2 regions of the Bradyrhizobium sp. B097 genome follow, and region 1 is predicted to be linked to the other one. Evidence: predicted binding sites of a transcription regulator. Region 1 holds the regulator's gene; the other holds the start of a gene.
What was found. The regulator PhoB, encoded in region 1, activates phosphate uptake and scavenging genes when phosphate is short. The targets are predictions, from matches to a motif close to TGTCATNNANCTGTCAT.
Positions count from the first base shown of each region.

Region 2: the regulator PhoB is predicted to act here: its motif matches at 1,414-1,430, upstream of AAFG07_RS24405 (DUF47 domain-containing protein).

Region 1 is NZ_CP152412.1:876,926-880,419, reverse strand. Features, by position in the region: gene AAFG07_RS04055 (aspartate aminotransferase family protein) at 1-265, opposite strand, end outside; gene AAFG07_RS04050 (GcrA family cell cycle regulator) at 762-1,274, shown strand; gene phoB (phosphate regulon transcriptional regulator PhoB) at 1,613-2,323, opposite strand; gene phoU (phosphate signaling complex protein PhoU) at 2,454-3,170, opposite strand; gene pstB (phosphate ABC transporter ATP-binding protein PstB) at 3,268-3,494, opposite strand, start outside.
Region 2 is NZ_CP152412.1:5,161,850-5,165,343, reverse strand. Features, by position in the region: gene AAFG07_RS24415 (branched-chain amino acid ABC transporter permease) at 1-356, shown strand, start outside; gene AAFG07_RS24410 (branched-chain amino acid ABC transporter permease) at 358-1,326, shown strand; gene AAFG07_RS24405 (DUF47 domain-containing protein) at 1,470-2,114, shown strand; gene AAFG07_RS24400 (inorganic phosphate transporter) at 2,215-3,219, shown strand; gene AAFG07_RS24395 (LysR family transcriptional regulator) at 3,327-3,494, opposite strand, start outside.

The DNA of each region.
Region 1 (3,494 bases):
AGCTCTGCTCGCACAGCCGCGCGGCAAGCACCTCGCCGTCTGGGCTCTTGAACAGGTTCGACATGTGCCAGAGCTTGGTCGCCTGCTCCTGCAGCGCCTTGACCAGATGCGGGTGCGCATGCCCGAGCGCGTTCACCGCGACGCCCGAGGTGAAATCGAGATAGCGGTCGCCATTGGTTGCGATCAGCCAGGCGCCCTCACCGCGCTCGAAGCCGAGATCGACCCGGGCGAAGACGGGGAGCAGATGCGACGAGGCGTTGGTCATGGCGTTCACTGCCGGTTTGAAGCCGTCAATTGCTGCGCGCCTTGACGCCAACGCAGCAACCGCCAGCTTCGGAAAACAAAACGGCCGCCTTTGCGGGCGGCACGTGCGGGTCATTCTATGCGGCGGCCGGTCAGTGTCAATCGCCAGGAGCCGGCCTTTGCCGGCCTTCCTGCAATGCGAAACCGGCGCAATCCGGAGCATTCCGGTGCGGTGGAAAAGCCTCATAGCAACGCTTAACTTTGTGGGAACATGTGGACGCACGGCCGCGGACTCTTGCGCCAGAGTCACGCCATATTGTAGCGTTTGGCCTGTCGGGTACGACATCTCGTGCGGCAGTACTGGACCCTCTAAGTAGCCTTCGTGTCTCGTGTAAACGTTCGGGCGCAACACCGTGCCCGGCGAGGGCTAAGGGATTCTGGCCGCAGGGATATTTGTCCAGATTGGCTCGCAGCGCCGCTCCGATGAGTGGCCGGCGCCATGCGAAAGGAAGAATGTGATGACTGTATTGACCTGGTCCGACGATCGCGTCGAGCAGCTGAAGAAGCTCTGGGAATCCGGCCTCTCGGCCAGCCAGATCGCGGCGGAACTTGGCAATGTGACGCGAAACGCCGTGATCGGCAAAGTACATCGGCTCGGCCTCTCCGGCCGCGCCAAGGCCCCCTCCACGGCTGCGCCGCGGCAGCGTAAGGCCCGCCCCGCCCAGCACATGATGCGGGTGGCGCGCCCGGTCTCGCGCGGCAACACCGCGCTCGCACATGCCTTCGAGGTCGAGATGGAGCCCGATCCGATCTCCTTCGACAACGTTGTGCCGATGAGCCAGCGGCTGTCGCTGCTCGAGCTCAACGAGGCCACCTGCCATTGGCCGGTCGGCGATCCCTCGAGCCCGGAATTCTTCTTCTGCGGCGGCAAGGCGCTCGCCGGCCTGCCCTATTGCGCGCATCACTCGCGCGTCGCCTATCAGCCCGCCGCCGATCGCCGCCGGCCGTCGGCGAAGCCACAGATCAAGTAGCACTCGGGAAACTGCCTGGACTGCAAAAACAAATCCCCGCGAAAGCGGGGATTTTTTTGTGGCCCGTAGCCCGGATGCAGCGAAGCGAAATCCGGGGCGGTGCTTGAAGCGGAGAATGAAGTCCCGGATTACGCTTCGCTCCATCCGGGCTACGCCTACATCACCGGCGTCGTCCCGGCGAAAGCCGGGACCCATAACCACGAATGGGTGTTGTTAGAAAGTCGTCTGGCCACTTGCCCATCGCGCCGGCCGCGGCGTATGGGTCCCGGCTCCCGTGCGCAATTGCGCACTAGGCCGGGACGACACGCTGTTGCGGCTCGTGAATGCCGCGACGTCGGCTACGGCTGCGGTTCGGCCTTTGCGAAGCGGTCGTCGAGCGCGTAGCCGGCGCCGCGCACGGTGCGGATCGGATCCTGCTCGCGGCCCGGATTGAGCAGCTTGCGCAGGCGGCCGATATGCACGTCGACGGTACGCTCATCGATATAGATATCGCGACCCCAGACGCTGTCGAGCAGCTGCTCGCGGCTGAACACGCGGCCGGGATGCTCGAGGAAGAATTCGAGCAGCCGATACTCGGTCGGACCGAGATCGATCGGACGTCCCGAGCGCGCCACGCGGCGCTTCTCGCGGTCGAGCTCGATGTCGCCATAGGTCAGCACGGTCGCCAGCCGCTCCGGACTCGCGCGGCGCAGCAGGCCCTTTACCCGTGCCAGCAGTTCCGGCACCGAGAACGGCTTGACGATGTAGTCGTCGGCGCCGGTGGCAAGCCCGCGCACGCGCTCGCTCTCCTCGCCGCGCGCGGTCAGCATGATGATCGGAAGCTGCTTGGTCTCGGGCCGCGCCCGCAGGCGACGGCACAGCTCGATGCCGGACAGGCCCGGCAGCATCCAGTCCAGTACCACGAGGTCGGGAACGCGCTCCTTCAGGCGGGTGTCGGCATCGTCGCCGCGCCCGACCGTTTCGACATCGTAGCCTTCCGCATCGAGGTTGTAGCGCAACAGTGTCGTCAGCGCTTCCTCGTCTTCGACTACCAGAATGCGTGCGCTCATCGGTTTAAGTTCTCTCTCTGTGGTGATCCGTTGCCCAGACGCAAACCGAAACGCTTACTTTCCTGAGCACAATCCCCGCGGAAACGACTTGTCGTGAAGACAATCCGGCTCCGCGCCTGCGGATCATGTCCTAGGTACCCGGCACCGTGGTGGCAAAGTTGGTCATGTCGCCCTTCGGACGCTTGTCGGTGATCTGCTGGCCCTCGATCATGTAGAACACGGTCTCGGCGATATTGGTGGCGTGATCGCCGATCCGCTCGATGTTCTTGGCGCAGAACATCAGATGGATGCAGAACGAGATGTTGCGCGGATCCTCCATCATGTAGGTCAGCAGCTCGCGGAACAGCGAGGTGCAGATCGCATCGACCTCCTCGTCGCCCTTCCAGACGTTCATCGCCGCCGGCAGGTCGTGCGCGGCATAGGCGTCGAGCACCGACTTGACCTGCGACAGCACGAGGTCGGTCATGTGCTCCAGACCGCGGATCAGCTTCAGCGGCTGGAAATCGCTTTCCAGCGCAGCGACGCGCTTGCCCATGTTCTTGGCGAGGTCGCCGATCCGCTCAAGGTCGGTGGCGACGCGCATCGCGCTGACGATTTCGCGCAGGTCGATTGCCATCGGCTGGCGGCGGGCGATCGTCAGCACCGCGCGCTCTTCGATGACGCGCTGCAGATTGTCGATTTCGATGTCGGCGGCGACCACGCGCTTGCCGAGCGCGACGTCGCGACGGATCAGCGCGTCGACCGACTCGGTGATCATCCGCTCGACGAGGCCGCCCATCTCGGCGACCAGGCGAGTCAACTCCTGCAGGTCGCTGTCGAATGCCTTGGCGGTATGTTCAGAAGCCATCGCTTGTCTCCCTCATGATCCCGGGGATCATGATTTGGTGTCCTCAGTTTCGCACGATCCGATCGAAAAACCGGTGCCCACTTTTGCGGACCATGCGCTAGCCGAACCGGCCGGTGATGTAGTCCTGGGTGCGTCGATCGCTCGGTGAGGTGAAGATCTTGTTGGTGTCGTCGAACTCGATCAGCTCGCCGAGATACATGAAGGCGGTCTTGTCGGAGACGCGCGCCGCCTGCTGCATATTGTGGGTGACGATCGCGATCGTGTAGTCCTCTGAGAGTTCCTGGATCAGCTCCTCGACCTTGGCGGTCGAGATCGGATCGAGCG
Region 2 (3,494 bases), 4.3 Mb from region 1:
GCGCGGCTACCGAGAACCCGACGCTGGTACGGGCCTTCGGCATCAACGTGCCGCGCATGATCACGCTGACCTACGGGCTCGGCGTCGGTCTCGCCGCGCTCGCCGGCGTGCTGTCGGCGCCGATCAACCAGGTCCGCCCGCTGATGGGCGCCGATCTCATCATCGTGGTGTTCGCGGTGGTCGTGATCGGCGGCATGGGCTCGATCATGGGCTCGATCATCACCGGCTTCGCGCTCGGCGTGATCGAGGGACTGACCAAGTATTTTTATCCCGAGGCCTCCAACACCGTGGTGTTTGTCCTGATGGTGGTGGTGTTGCTGGTGAAGCCAACGGGACTGACGGGACGGGCGGCCTGATATGTCAGCATTGACCGACGATACACTTCCGATGACGCCGCGCGCGATGCGCGACGAGATGATCGTATTCGCCGTGATGGCGGTGCTGCTGGCCGTGGTGCCGTTCACGGGAATCTATCCCTTCTTCGTGATGCAGGCGCTGTGCTTTGCGCTGCTCGCCTGCGCGTTCAACCTGTTGATCGGCTATGGCGGCCTGCTGTCGTTCGGCCACGCGATGTTCCTCGGCACCGCCGGCTACGTCTCGGCGCATGCGCTGAAGGTGTGGGGGCTGCCGCCGGAGCTCGGCATCGTGGCCGGCACCGCCGCGGCGGCCTTGCTCGGCCTCGTCACCGGCTTCATCTCGATCCGCCGCCAGGGCATCTACTTCTCGATGATCACGCTGGCGCTGTCGCAGCTGCTCTATTTCATCTATCTGCAGGCGCCGTTCACCCATGGTGAAGACGGCATCCAGGGCATCCCGCAGGGGCACCTGTTCGGGATCTTCGACCTGTCGAAGCCGACGGTGCTCTACTACGTCGTGCTAGTCGGCTTCCTTGCCGGCTTCCTCCTGATCTACCGCACCATCAACTCGCCGTTCGGCGAGGTGCTGAAGTCGATCCGCGAGAACGAGCCGCGCGCGATCTCGCTCGGCTACAAGACCGACCAGTACAAGATGCTGGCCTACATCCTGTCCGGCACGCTGGCGGGCTTCGCCGGCTCGCTGAAGGTGTTCGTGGCGCAGAACGCCTCGCTCACCGACGTGCACTGGTCGATGTCCGGCGAAATCGTGCTGATGACGCTGGTCGGCGGTCTCGGCACCATCTTCGGCCCGGTGGTCGGCGCATTCGTGATCATCGCCATGCAGCAATATCTCGCCGGTTTCGGCCAGTGGGTGACGGTGATCCAGGGCGTGATCTTCGTGGCCTGCGTGCTGCTGTTTCGGCGCGGCCTGGTCGGCGAGCTGGCCCACCTGCTGCGGCGGTCGCTGTAGGGCAGGGCGCCGATTTGCTGCCGACTTAGCGGTGGACGACCGCCCGTTCGGGCGGTCGATCCGGGTATTTTCCACGCCAGATGCTCTATGACAGTTCTGTGACAGTCGCTAAAAGGGCTGTCCCGGAACGATGGAATTGAGACATGCTGCGCTGGTTTCGCGCCTTTCTGCCCAAGGAAGAGCGATTTTTCGACTTGTTCGCCCGCCACGCCCAGACCTCCGTGCAGTGCTCGTTGGCGCTGCAGGACATGCTGAAGGGCGGCGAGGAGACCCCGGTCTTCTGCCAGCGTGTCAATCAGTTCGAGAACGACGCCGATAGCGTCACCCGCGAGGTCCTGACCGCGGTTCGTCGCACCTTCATCACCCCGTTCGACCGCGGCGACATCAAGAACCTGATCACGTCGATGGACGACGCGGTCGACCAGATGCAGGCGACCGCGAAGGCGGTCATGCTGTTCGAGGTGCGCGAGTTCGAGCCGCCGATGCGCGAGATCGGCACCCTGATCGTCGAATGCGCCAATCTGGTCGTCCGCGCGCTGCCTCTGTTGCAGGCGATCGGACAGAACGTCTCGATGCTGACCCAGATCACCGAGGAGCTGACTAAGCTCGAGGGGCGGGTCGACGATCTCCATGATATCGGGCTCAAGGAATTGTTCCTGAAGCACCGCGACGCCAACACGATGGACTTCATCGTCGGCGCGGAGATCTACGATCATCTCGAGAAAGTGGCCGACCGCTTCGACGACGTCGCCAACGAGATCAACTCGATCGTGATTGAACAGGTTTGAGCATGATCCGGAAAAGTGTGCAGCGGTTTTCCCTGCGACAAACGCGAAGCGTTTGCGCGGAGATCATGCTCAAGAAAACACGATAAGTCGGGGACATCACGTGGACGCCACGCTGGGTCTTCCGGTCCTGACCATCCTGATCGCGGTCGCGTTGCTGTTCGACTTCCTGAACGGCCTGCACGATGCCGCGAACTCGATCGCGACCATCGTCTCGACCCGCGTGCTGCGGCCGCAATATGCGGTGTTCTGGGCGGCGTTCTTCAACTTCGTCGCCTTCGCGGTGTTCGGCCTGCACGTCGCCAACACCATCGGCACCGGGATCATCGACCCGTCGGTGGTGGACGCCACCGTGATCTTCGCCGCGCTGGTCGGCGCGATCGTCTGGAACGTGATCACCTGGGCGCTCGGCATTCCATCGTCGAGCTCGCATGCGCTGATCGGCGGCCTGGTCGGCGCCGGCATGGCGAAGGCGGGCATCTCGGCGGCGGTGTGGAGCGGGCTCACCAAGACCTTGCTCGCGATCGTGCTGTCGCCGCTGGTCGGCTTCCTGCTGGCGCTGGTGCTGGTTGCGATCGTGTCCTGGCTCTCGGTGCGCTCGACGCCGTTCGCGGTCGATCGCGCCTTCCGGATCCTGCAATTCGCCTCGGCGTCGCTCTATTCGCTCGGCCATGGCGGCAACGACGCGCAGAAAACCATGGGCATCATCGCGGTGCTGCTCTACTCGCAGGGCCATCTCGGCGACAAGTTCGAAATTCCGTTCTGGGTGGTGCTGGCCTGCCAAAGCGCAATGGCGCTGGGCACCCTGATGGGCGGCTGGCGGATCGTGCGCACCATGGGGTTGCGGATCACCAAGCTGACGCCGATGCAGGGATTCTGCGCCGAGACCGGCGGCGCCGCGACGCTGTTCATCGCGACCTATCTCGGGGTCCCCGTATCGACCACCCACACCATCACCGGCGCCATCGTCGGCGTCGGCGCCGCGCGGCGGCTGTCCGCCGTGCGCTGGAACGTAGCGAGCTCGATCGTCTACGCCTGGGTGATCACGATCCCGGCCTCGGCCGCGGTCGCAGCCGCGACCTATTGGGTCGTGCAGGTTCTGAAGTAGCGTTTTCGAGCGAAGTGGAAGCCGGTTCGCGTCAAGAAAACGCGTCCAAAATAAGTGATCCGCCGACGAGCTATCGCGGTCGCCGACGCGCACATGCAGGAGCAATATTAGCCCAACTCGCTGACCACGGCGGAAATGAAGCTCTTGAGCTTTGGCGTCTGCCGGCGGTCGGGATGGTAGATCAAGTGAATGGGACGTGACGGCGTCTCGTAGTCAGGCAACACTTTGGTGAGACGTCCGGAGCGCAAGCCTTCGCGCGCCAGATCCTCGGCGAT